One region of the Streptomyces sp. NPDC008317 genome, then DNA from elsewhere that is predicted to be linked to it. Evidence: riboswitches for the same ligand, from Rfam matches in the RefSeq annotation. Region 1 holds a riboswitch; the other holds the start of a gene.
The links. A riboswitch is a leader RNA that binds a small molecule or an ion and turns the genes downstream of it on or off. The one in region 1 is predicted to bind S-adenosylmethionine.
Positions count from the first base shown of each region.

Region 2: it holds a riboswitch for S-adenosylmethionine, as region 1 does, so the genes downstream of both, ACFY9V_RS06570 (aminotransferase class V-fold PLP-dependent enzyme) here and thrC (threonine synthase) in region 1, are expected to answer to the same signal.

Region 1 is NZ_JBIBFQ010000006.1:428,277-434,068, reverse strand. Features, by position in the region: gene otsB (trehalose-phosphatase) at 1-23, shown strand, start outside; gene ACFY9V_RS22105 (trehalose-6-phosphate synthase) at 39-1,460, opposite strand; gene ACFY9V_RS22100 (glucosyl-3-phosphoglycerate synthase) at 1,578-2,546, opposite strand; SAM riboswitch class I at 2,752-2,881, shown strand; gene thrC (threonine synthase) at 2,899-4,191, shown strand; gene ACFY9V_RS22090 (MoaD/ThiS family protein) at 4,188-4,463, shown strand; gene ACFY9V_RS22085 (cold-shock protein) at 4,940-5,146, shown strand; gene groL (chaperonin GroEL) at 5,455-5,792, shown strand, end outside.
Region 2 is NZ_JBIBFQ010000002.1:335,426-341,217, reverse strand. Features, by position in the region: gene ACFY9V_RS06585 (Rieske 2Fe-2S domain-containing protein) at 1-541, shown strand, start outside; gene ACFY9V_RS06580 (cytochrome bc complex cytochrome b subunit) at 538-2,172, shown strand; gene trpD (anthranilate phosphoribosyltransferase) at 2,349-3,413, shown strand; SAM riboswitch class IV at 3,525-3,641, shown strand; gene ACFY9V_RS06570 (aminotransferase class V-fold PLP-dependent enzyme) at 3,806-5,176, shown strand; gene ACFY9V_RS06565 (NAD(P)-binding domain-containing protein) at 5,173-5,792, opposite strand, start outside.

The DNA of each region.
Region 1 (5,792 bases):
CCCTCGCGGACGCCCTGGACTGAGCCCGGACCCGGTGCTCAGCCGTCCAGGGCGTGCAGCTGGTCCAGGAACCAGCGGGACGGGGGGAGCGCGGTGGCCGCGTCGGCGAGGCGCTTGGTGCGCTCGGCGCGGTCCGCCTCCGGGAGAGTGAGGGCCGTGTGCAGGGCGGCGGCGGTCTCGCGGATGTCGTACGGGTTGACGACGATCGCGTCGTCGCCCAGCTCGGCGAAGGCGCCCGCCTCGCGGGACAGCACCAGGGCCACCCCGTTGTCGGAGACGACGGGGACCTCCTTGGCGACGAGGTTCATGCCGTCCCTGATCGGGTTGACCAGGGCCACGTCGGCGAGCCGGTAGGCGGCCAGGGAGCGGGCGAAGTCGTCGTCGACCTTGAGCAGCACCGGCTGCCAGTCGGGCGTGCCGAATTCGGCGTTGATCTCCTCGGCCAGCCGGGCGACCCCCTCGGTGTACTCGCGGTAGACCGCGAGATCCTGCCGGGAGGGGTAGGCGAAGGCGACGTGGACGACCCGGCTGAGCCATTCGGGGTGCTCCTGGAGGAGCTGCCGGTAGGCGAGCAGGCCGCGCACGATGTTCTTGGACAGTTCCGTACGGTCCACGCGCACGATCAGTTTGCGGTCGGCACCCGTCTCCGACCGCAGCCGGGTGATGCGCTCGGCGACGTCCGGGCGGTGCGAGCGCTCGCGCAGGAAGTCGCCGTCGGCGCCGAGGCCGTGCACGCCGAGCCGGGTCGTACGGCCGCGGTGGGTGACCGCCCGGCCGTCGTCGCCGAGCGTGGCGCCCAGCACGCTGACGCAGCACGCGGCGAAGGCGTCGGCCCAGCGCCGGGTCAGGAACGCGGCGCGGTCCGCGCCGAGGATGCCTTCGAGCAGTTCTGCGGCGATGTCGTCGGGCAGCAGCCGGAAGTAGTCCGGCGGCGCCCACGGGGTGTGCGTGAAGTGGCCGATCCGCAGGTCGGGGCGGCGGGCCCGGAGCAGCGCCGGGACCAGCGACAGGTGGTAGTCCTGCACCAGGACGTGCGCGCCGTCCGCCGCCTCCTCCGCCAGCGCCTCGGCGAACGCCTCGTTGTACGCCTGGTACGCCGCCCACTGGCCGCGGAAGTCCTCGTCGAAGAGCGGCTCGAACGGCGTCTGGTAGAGCAGGTGGTGGACGAACCACAGCACCGAGTTGGCGATGTCGTTGTACGCGGCCTCGAAGACGCTCTCCTCGACGGCGATCATCCGGGCGCCCGGCTCGCCGACCCCGCGCCGTACCGCCTCACGGTCGCCCTCGCCCAGGGCCGCGCACACCCACACCGCGTCCGCCTCGGGTCCGATCGCGCTCAGGCCCGACACCAGGCCGCCGCCGCCGCGTCTGCTGCTCAGCTCCCCGTCGTCCCCCAGCGCATACGAAACCGGCCCCCGATTCGAAGCGACCAGAATCCGTGCCGCACGCGTTTCGACCATGCCGCCAGCCTAGCCGCGTGGGCTCCGCCCCAAACGTCGTGGACCCTCCTGCTCCGTAGGAGACCGCGCCGGTCAGCCCCGCGGCCCCGGCGGCGCGGGCGCCTGGCGGGGGAGCCGTCAGGCGGCGCGGCGGGCGAGGTATTCGGGGAGGTGGGCCATGGGCGGGCGTTCGTCGACGTCGACGGGGTGGGTGAGCGGGGTGAACCCCCCGGAGGGGTCCCGGTGGAACTGGGTGAGGCGGGGGCGGACCAGGGGCGCCCGGGACAGCCGCAGGCTCGCCGTGCGATAGATGGCGGCCGACATCCGCCCGAGCGCCTGCCCGTCCTGATGCCGGTGGTGCCGGACGCCCACGTCCACCTGCCCGAGCGCGTCGAGCCCCGCCAGGGACAGGGCGTCGATGAGCATGCCCAGCTCCACGCCGTACCCGACGGGGAACGGCAGCCGCTCCAGCAGCGAGCGCCGCGCCGCGTACTCCCCGCCCAGCGGCTGGACGAAGCCCGCCAGCCGCGGCCAGTGCAGATTGAGCAGCGGCCGGGCGACCAGCTCGGTGACCCGCCCGCCGCCCGCCGGCACCACCGCGCCGCCGGTCTCCAGCGGCCGGTCGTACATCGCCTTGACCAGCTCCACGTCCGGCTCGGTGAGCAGCGGCCCGACGATCCCCGACACGAAGCGCGAGTCGAACGAGCGCAGGTCCGCGTCCACGAAACAGACGATCTCGCCGCGGGTGACCAGCAGCGACCGCCACAGCACCTCACCCTTGCCGGGCAGCGCGGGCAGCCGCGGCAGGATCGCGTCGCGCTGCACCACCCGCGCCCCGGCCCGCGCCGCGACCTGCGCCGTACGGTCGCGGGAGCCGGAGTCGACCACGACCAGCTCGTCGACCAGCGGCACCTCGTCGGTCATCAGGTCGCGGCGGATCGTCGCCACGATCTCGCCGACCGTCGCCTCCTCGTCGAGCGCGGGCAGCACCACGCTGACCGTGCCCTGCGGCCCCGCGGCCCGCTTCGCGGCGAGCAGCAGGTCGAGCGGCCGGTCGGCGGCGGACCAGGACCGCCGCTCCAGCCACCGCTCCACCTCATCGAGCACGATCCCGTCCCCTTTTCGTACGGTGGGAGCCCTCAGAAACCAGCCGGACGGCCGCCCCAGCGGCCATCTCGCCGTTCGGACGACTATCTCAACTGTCACGCTTGTCGGTTACAGTCTTGAACAACGCGTATGACCGCCGCATGCCGGGGGTCGTAGCGCGGGACAAACGCGTCGCCGCCGCACAGAAGGCGGGCAGGCGCCATACCGCTCATCCAGAGGGGCAGAGGGAACGGCCCGTTGAAGCCCCGGCAACCCTCCCGCCGACCGCGAGGTCACACGGTGGGGAAGGTGCCAATTCCGTCTTGTGGCGACGTACGTCACAAGGAAGATGAGGAGAAAGGGCCTCGCCATCATGGCTGTGCAGACCGTCGCCAGCACCCACGACAGCACCAGCACTCCCCCCTTCGGACCCGCCTCCGCGCTGTCCTGCCGGGAGTGCGGCACCCGCTTCCCGCTGAGCCCGATCTTCGCCTGCGAGGAGTGTTTCGGGCCCCTCGAAGTCGCGTACGACCTGCCGCTCGGCGACCCCGAGTCGCTGCGCAAGCGGATCGAGGCGGGACCCACCAGCATCTGGCGGTACGCGCCGCTGCTGCCGGTCCCCGCCGACGTCACCGACAAGCCCAACCTCCACCCGGGCTGGACCAAGCTCGTCAAGGCCGACAACCTCGCCCGTGAACTGGGCATCACCGGCGGCCTGCACATCAAGGACGACTCCGGCAATCCGACGCACTCCTTCAAGGACCGCGTCGTCGCCATCGCCCTGGAGGCCGCTCGCACCTTCGGCCTCACCACGCTCTCCTGCTCCTCCACCGGCAACCTCGCGGGCGCCGTCGGCGCCGCCGCCGCGCGCGCCGGTTTCCGCTCCTGCGTGTTCATCCCGCACGACCTGGAGGCGGGCAAGGTCGTCATGGCCGCGGTCTACGGCGGCGAACTGGTCGGCATCGAGGGCTCGTACGACGACGTGAACCGCTTCTGCTCCGAGCTGATCGGCGACCCGATCGGCGAGGGCTGGGGCTTCGTCAACGTCAATCTGCGGCCCTACTACGGCGAGGGCTCCAAGACCCTGGCGTACGAGATCTGCGAACAGCTCGGCTGGCGCATCCCCGACAACCTGGTGATCCCGATCGCGTCCGGCTCCCAGCTCACCAAGATCGACAAGGGCCTGCGCGAGCTGATCGCGCTCGGCCTGGTCGAGGACAAGCCGTACAAGATCTACGGCGCCCAGGCCGAGGGCTGCTCGCCGGTCTCGGCGGCGTTCAAGGCGGGGCACGACGTGGTGCGGCCGGTGAAGCCGGACACCATCGCCAAGTCGCTGGCGATCGGCAATCCGGCGGACGGCCCGTACGTGCTGGACATCGCCCGGCGGACCGGTGGCGCGGTCGACGACGTGAACGACGAGCAGGTCGTGGACGCGATCAAGCTGCTCGCGCGCACCGAGGGGATCTTCGCGGAGACCGCGGGCGGGGTGACCGTGGGGGTGCTGAAGAAGCTGATCGAGACCGGGCAGCTCGACCCGGCCGCCGAGACCGTCGTCCTCAACACCGGCGACGGACTGAAGACTTTGGACGCGGTGGCACCGACCACCGGCCCGACCGCCACCATCCGCCCGACCCTTGACGCGTTCCGAGAGGCTGGCCTCGCATGAGTGCTTCTGTTCGTATCCCCACCATTCTCCGCACCTACACCGGCGGCCAGGCCGAGGTTCCGGCCGAGGGCGGCACGCTGGCCGAGGTGATCGACTCGCTGGAGAAGAATCACGCGGGCATTTCGGCGCGCGTTCTCGACGACACCGGAAAACTCCGTCGTTTCGTGAACGTCTATGTCAACGACGACGATGTTCGCTTTTCCGACGGTCTCGCCACCGCTGTCCCCGACGGCGCGAGCGTTTCGATCATTCCGGCGGTAGCGGGCGGCTGATCAACTTCCCGTAACGGCCCGGCTACACCTGCCGTTTTGTGCCCCGTTCACCCTTTTGCGGTGGATGGGGCACAGTGCTGTAGGGGGGCCGGACCGGGCCGAACGGCCGTGTCCGGGGCGGTAGTTGAAAGGTTGTACTGTTGCCACGGGCAAGTTGCCGCCGCGAACGGTCAGTGCGGCGATTTATCGCCAAATTCACGTGTGGATTGTCGCATAGGCGACGTATGTCCGGTCCGAGATGCCCCGCCATAGCGCCCTATTCTGGTGTATTTCCGATCGGTCGCTCCCCGAATTCTCGTCCGATTGACCTGTTGCAGAGGGCATCCGTGCAGATACATTCAGCCGCGGTCGACGCGTTCCGGCGCACACCACCAGGGATCCCCTGTCGCTCAGACAACGGCTTCCCCGGCGGTGAGGTCTGACCCGGACCCGCGGAGTGCGGGGCCGCGATAGGGCCAGTAATAGGGGAGTTAGGAATGGCTCAGGGCACCGTCAAGTGGTTCAACGCGGAGAAGGGCTACGGCTTCATCGCGGTCGACGGTGGTGCGGATGTCTTCGTCCACTACAGCGCGATTCAGATGGACGGTTACCGCACCCTCGAAGAAGGCCAGCGGGTCGAGTTCGAGATCTCGCAGGGTCAGAAGGGGCCGCAGGCGGACATGGTCCGGCTGGCCACCGCCTGACGGCCCGGCGCGCTCGGCGACCGACACGACGCACTCACGCACCAAGGGTCCGTACCTCTCAGGGGGGACGGGCCCTTCGTGCGTGGCCCGGAGTTGTCCACAGGCGCTTGCACTCGATGGGGTCGAGTGCTAATCATTGGCGTTAGCACTCTCCTAGTGAGAGTGCTGAAGGACCGGGTCGGTGAGGCCCGCCCGGCCGCCGGGAAGGAACCGGCGACCAGGTCGGCCGTCCGTCGCGGGCACCACACGGTCCGAGCCGTCGCCCCCTGCTCCGGTGGGGGAACCCCAGTCCGCGGAGGACACTTCACATGGCAAAGATCATCGCGTTCGACGAGGAGGCACGGCGCGGTCTCGAGCGCGGGATGAACCAGCTCGCCGACGCCGTCAAGGTCACCCTCGGCCCGAAGGGCCGCAACGTCGTCCTCGAGAAGAAGTGGGGCGCCCCCACGATCACCAACGATGGTGTGTCCATCGCCAAGGAGATCGAGCTCGAGGACCCGTACGAGAAGATCGGCGCGGAGCTGGTCAAGGAGGTCGCGAAGAAGACCGACGACGTCGCGGGTGACGGCACCACCACCGCGACCGTCCTGGCCCAGGCGCTGGTCAAGGAAGGTCTGCGCAACGTCGCGGCCGGCGCCAACCCGAT
Region 2 (5,792 bases), on a different contig from region 1:
CCTGGTCCCGCTGGCCGGTGTCGTGATCCTGCGCGACCTCGGCCCGCTGCCGGAGGACAAGCTCCGGCACACCCTGTGGGCCAAGGGCAAGGTGCTGATCAACCAGAACACGAACAAGCCGCTGCGCCCCGAGGACATCGTGGTGGGCTCGCTCACCTTCGCGATGCCCGAGGGTCTGGAGGAGTCCCAGGAGGACTTCCAGGAGCAGATCGCCAAGGCGGCTCTGATGATCGTCCGGATCAAGCCGGACGACATCAAGGACAAGCGCGAGCGTGACTGGGCCCACGAGGGAATCGTGGCCTACTCCAAGATCTGCACACACGTGGGCTGCCCGATCAGCCTCTACGAGCAGCAGACGCACCACGTGCTCTGCCCGTGCCACCAGTCGACGTTCGACCTGTCGGACGGCGCGCGGGTGATCTTCGGCCCGGCGGGGCACCGGCTGCCGCAGCTTCGGATCAGCGTCAATGGTGAGGGCAATCTCGTCGCTCTCGGCGACTTCGATGAGCCCGTCGGTCCGGCATTCTGGGAGCGCGGATGAGTACTACGACGGAAAGCTCGACCCGTCGGGGCAAAAAGCCGGTCGGCCAGCGGGCCGCCGAGTGGACTGACCCCCGGCTCGGTATCTACAAGTTGGCCAAGGCCAACATGCGGAAGATCTTCCCGGACCACTGGTCCTTCATGCTGGGCGAGATCTGCCTCTACAGCTTCGTCATCCTCATCCTCACGGGTGTGTATCTGACGCTGTTCTTCCACCCCAGCATGAACGAGGTCGTCTACCACGGCCCGTACGCGCCGCTCCAGGGCGTGCGGATGTCCGAGGCGTACGCCTCCACCCTGCACATCAGCTTCGAGGTGCGCGGCGGTCTGCTGATCCGGCAGATCCACCACTGGGCCGCGCTGATCTTCATCGCGGCGATGATCGTGCACATGATGCGCGTGTTCTTCACCGGCGGTTTCCGCAAGCCGCGTGAGATCAACTGGCTGTTCGGCTGGACGCTGCTGTTCCTCGGCATGTTCACCGGCTTCACCGGTTACTCGCTCCCGGACGACCTGCTGTCCGGCACCGGCATCAGGTTCGCCGACGGCGCGGTGCTCGCCACCCCGGTGGTCGGCTCGTACCTGTCGTTCTTCCTGTTCGGCGGGGAGTTCCCCGGCCACGACATCGTCAGCCGGTTCTACTCGATCCACATCCTGCTGCTGCCGGGTCTGATGGCCGGTCTGCTGACCGCCCACCTGATCCTGGTCTTCTACCACAAGCACACGCAGTTCCCGGGTGCGGGCAAGACCGAGAAGAACGTCGTCGGCATGCCGCTGCTGCCGATCTACACCGCGAAGGCGGGCGGCTTCTTCTTCCTGGTATTCGGCGTGATCTCGGCCATCGCCGCGACCGTGTCGATCAACCCGATCTGGTCGATGGGACCGTACCGGCCGGACCAAGTGTCCACCGGCGCCCAGCCGGACTGGTACATGGGCTTCTCCGAGGGCCTGATCCGTGTGATGCCCGGCTGGGAGATCAACGCCTGGGGACACACACTCGTCCTGGGCGTGTTCATCCCGCTGATGGTCTTCCCGGTGGTGCTGGCGGCCATCGCCGTCTACCCGTTCATCGAGGCGTGGGTCACCGGGGACAAGCGCGAACACCACCTGCTGGACCGGCCGCGCAACCGCCCGGTGCGCACCGGCTTCGGTGTGGCCTGGCTGACCGAGTACTTCGTGCTGCTGATCGGTGGCGGCAACGACCTGTGGGCCACGCACTTCCACCTGTCGATCAACTGGATCACCTGGTTCGTCCGCGTCGGCTTCTTCGTCGCGCCGGTCCTGGCCTTCATCATCACCAAGCGGATCTGCCTGGGTCTCCAGCGGCGTGACCGCGACAAGGTGCTGCACGGTCGTGAGACCGGCATCATCAAGCGGCTGCCGCACGGTGAGTACATCGAGGTGCACGAGCCGATCTCGCAGGAGCAGCGGCACATCCTCACCGCGCACGTCCAGCCGGAGCCGATCGACGCGGGCCCCGAGGTGGACGAGAACGGCGTGGAGCGCAAGCTCAACCCGATCGAGAAGGCGCGGGCCAAGCTCTCCCGCGGCTTCTACGGCGAGCACAGCCAGATTCCGAAGCCCACGGCCGAGGAGTACGAGGAGATCACCAGCGGACACGGCCACCACTGAGCCGCCGCCGCTGAGCTGAGCCACCCACGGGCCGGGCCCGGGAATCCCCCTCAGGGGAGTCCCGGGCCCGGCCCTTCGGCGTCCGCCGTCCGCAGTGCGGGCAGGGAGCCGTCGGGCCCCGCGGCGCGGATAGGCTGAGCGCGCAGTTCCCCATCCCACCACCAGGAGCGTGGACCATGAGCGTTGTGACCCCGGCAGGCGGCGAGAGTCCGGCGACGCGGTCCTGGCCGGACGTGCTGACCACGCTGCTGGCAGGGCGGAATCTGGGTGGGGACGACACCGCGTGGGCGATGGACGCGATCATGCGCGGCGAGGCGAGCGACGTGCAGATCGCCGGGTTCGTCGTCGCGCTGCGGGCGAAGGGGGAGACCGTCGAAGAGGTCTCCGGCATGGTGCGGTCGATGTACGCGCACGCGAACACCATCGAGGTGCCCGGCGCGACCGTGGACATCGTCGGCACCGGCGGCGACCGGGCGAAGACCGTCAACATCTCCACCATGTCGGCGATCGTGGTCGCGGGCGCCGGGGCGAAGGTCGTCAAGCACGGCAACCGCGCCGCGTCCTCGGCCAGCGGCGCCTCCGACGTCCTGGGAGAGCTCGGCGTCAATCTGCAACTGACGCCGCAGCGGGTCGTGGAGGTCGCGGAGGAGGCGGGCATCACCTTCTGCTTCGCGATCAAATTCCACCCCGCGCTGCGCCACGCGGGCACCGCCCGGAGCCAGTTGGGGGTGGCGACCGTCTTCAACTTCCTCGGCCCGCTGACCAATCCGGCCCGGGTACGGGCGCAGGCCACCGGGGTCGCGGACCCGCGGATGGCGCCGATCATGGCCGGCGTGCTGGCCGAACGCGGCTCGTCCGCACTGGTGTTCCGCGGTGACGACGGCCTGGACGAGCTGACCACCACCGCCACCTCCCAGGTGTGGGTGGTGCGCGACGGCAAGGTGGAGCAGACCGCCTTCGACCCGCGGGACGTCGGCCTGCCCCTGGTGCCCGTGGAGGCGCTGCGCGGCGCCGACGCGGCCCACAACGCGGACGTCGCCCGGCGGCTGCTCGCGGGCGAGACCGGGCCCGTACGGGACGCCGTGCTGCTCAACTCGGCGGCGGCGCTGGTGGCCCTGCGGCCCGGCAGCGGGCCGTTGGAGGAGCAGATCGCGGCCGGTCTGGTGACGGCGGCCGAGTCGATCGACTCGGGCGCGGCGGCGGCGACGCTGGAGCGGTGGGCGGCGGCGAGCAACGCGTAATCGCCACTGTGGCGGAATTCGGATAGGTCCCCCGGGGACCGAGCACACGACGCTGTCCAATTTCTGGACGGCGTCTTGTGCGTTCGGCGCCTTGTGGCAGAATGCTGTCCAGGTCACGAGTGACAGCGTCAAGGCCCCGGCTCGCTGTCCGGCAACCCTCCGTCCGAGGCGGGGTGCCCCGGGTGATGACCAGGCCGTGAGCAGCGAGGCTCATGGCAAGCCGGACTTGGGGAGTTCTTTCATGAGCAAGCGAATGCGATAGGGCCTGTCGGCCCGGTTCCGCCGTTCCGCCTTTCGTTCGACGTTTCCATCCCGCGCTTCTGTACCGCGAGCCATTCCTTTTCGGCTTCAGATGTGCGGTGATTTCGCCTGCCGTAATCCGGGAGATCGCCATGACTGTGTCCATCGCTGCCACCGACCGTGAGATTTGTACCCCGCTGCCCGTTCTGGGCCGGGACGTCCTCGTGCCGCTCGTGACGGGCGGCGAAGTGACGTACGCCGCGCTCGACTACGCCGCCAGCGCCCCCGCGCTCCAGCGGGTGTGGGACGACGTGGCCGCCTACGCCCCCTACTACGGCAGCGTGCACCGCGGCGCCGGCTACCTCTCGCAGCTCTCCACCGACCTGTTCGAGCAGAGCCGGGTCACGGTCGCGGAATTCCTCGGCTGTCGGGCCGAGGACCAGGTGATCTTCACCCGTTCGACGACCGACTCGCTCAATCTGCTCGCCGCCGTCATCCCGGCGGGCACCCACGTCTTCGTCTTCGAGACCGAGCACCACGCCTCGCTGCTGCCGTGGCAGACGCGGGACGACGCGCGGGTCACCGTCCTGGGCGCGCCGCGGACGCCCGAGCAGGCCGTCGCCGCGCTCGACGTGGCCCTGCACGGCGCCCCCAAGGGGCCCAAGCTGGTCTGCGTCACCGGCGCCTCCAACGTCACCGGTGAGCTGTGGCCGGTACGGGAGCTGGCCGCCGCCGCGCACCGGCACGGCGCCCGTATCGTCCTGGACGCCGCCCAACTGGCCCCGCACCACCCGGTGGACATCGCCGCGCTCGACGTCGACTGGGTCGCCTTCTCCGGCCACAAGCTGTACGCGCCCTTCGGCTCCGGTGTCCTCGCGGGCCGCGCCGACTGGCTGCGCGAGGCCGAGCCGTACCTCGCGGGCGGCGGCGCCAGCCGCAAGGTCGCGCGGCGCGCGGACGGCGGAGTCGACGTCGAGTGGCACACCACCGCGGCGCGGCACGAGGCCGGGTCGCCGAACGTCATCGGCGTCTACGCCATCGCCGCGGCCTGCAAGGCGCTGACCGAGGCCGGGTTCGACCAACTCGTCACCCGTGAGCAGCGGTTGCTCGCCCGGCTGCGGGAAGGGCTCGCCTCCGTGCCCGAGGTGCGGGTGCTCTCCCTGTTCGGCGAGGACGCGCCCCGGGTCGGCGTGCTCTCCTTCGTCGTCCAGGGCTGGAACAGCTCGCACTTCGCCGCCGCGCTCTCCGCCGAGTACGGGATCGGTGTCCGCGACGGTCTCTTCTGCGCCCACCCGCTGGTGCGTACGCTCCTCGGCGCCGAGGGCGACGACCCGGGCGAGTGCGGCGCTCCCGAGGCCGCGCCCGGCGAGCGCGTCCTCAACGCCATCCGCGTGAGCTTCGGCGCGGGCACCCCCGAGGAGCACGTCGACCGCTTCGTCCACGCCGTCCGCACCCTCGTGCGCGACGGCGCCCAGTGGAACTACCGCACGGAGGACGGCCGCTGCGTGCCGGACAGGCGCTAGCGCCTGTCCGGCCGAACACGAACGGCGCCTTCGGTGCGGGACTCGATGGCCTTCAGGACGGCGATCATGTCCGCGGCCGGGTCGGTGGCGGCGGTCTCGGTGAACAGGGCGAGGCAGGTGTCGAGCAGGGGAGTGGCGGTGGCGGAGGCGCGGGCGGCCTCCGCGATGAGGCGGTTGTTCATGAGGACGTCGGCGGCGGCGGCCTGGACGGTGAAGTCGCGGGCGAGCAGCTTGGGGGACTTCATACGGGAGACGCCGCTGGCCATCGGCCCCGCGTCGAGCACGGCGAGGAACTGACGGGCGTCGACGCCGTGCCGCTCGGCGAAGTGGAACGCCTCGGTGAGCCCGGTGACCACGGTGATCAGGAAGAGGTTGACCGACAGCTTCATGAGCAGGGCGCCGGGCACCGGCCCGCAGACGAAGGTCTCGTGGCACATGGGCGCCAGCAGCGGCCGTACCGCTGAGACGACGGCGTCCTCGCCCGCGAGCATCGCCACCAGGCGGCCCGCCTCGGCCGGGGCGCGGGAGCCGGAGACCGGGGCCTCGACGTAGTGGCCGCCCGCCGCGCGGACCTCGGCTTCGAGGCCGAGCGAGTACTCGGGCGAGGTCGTGCCCA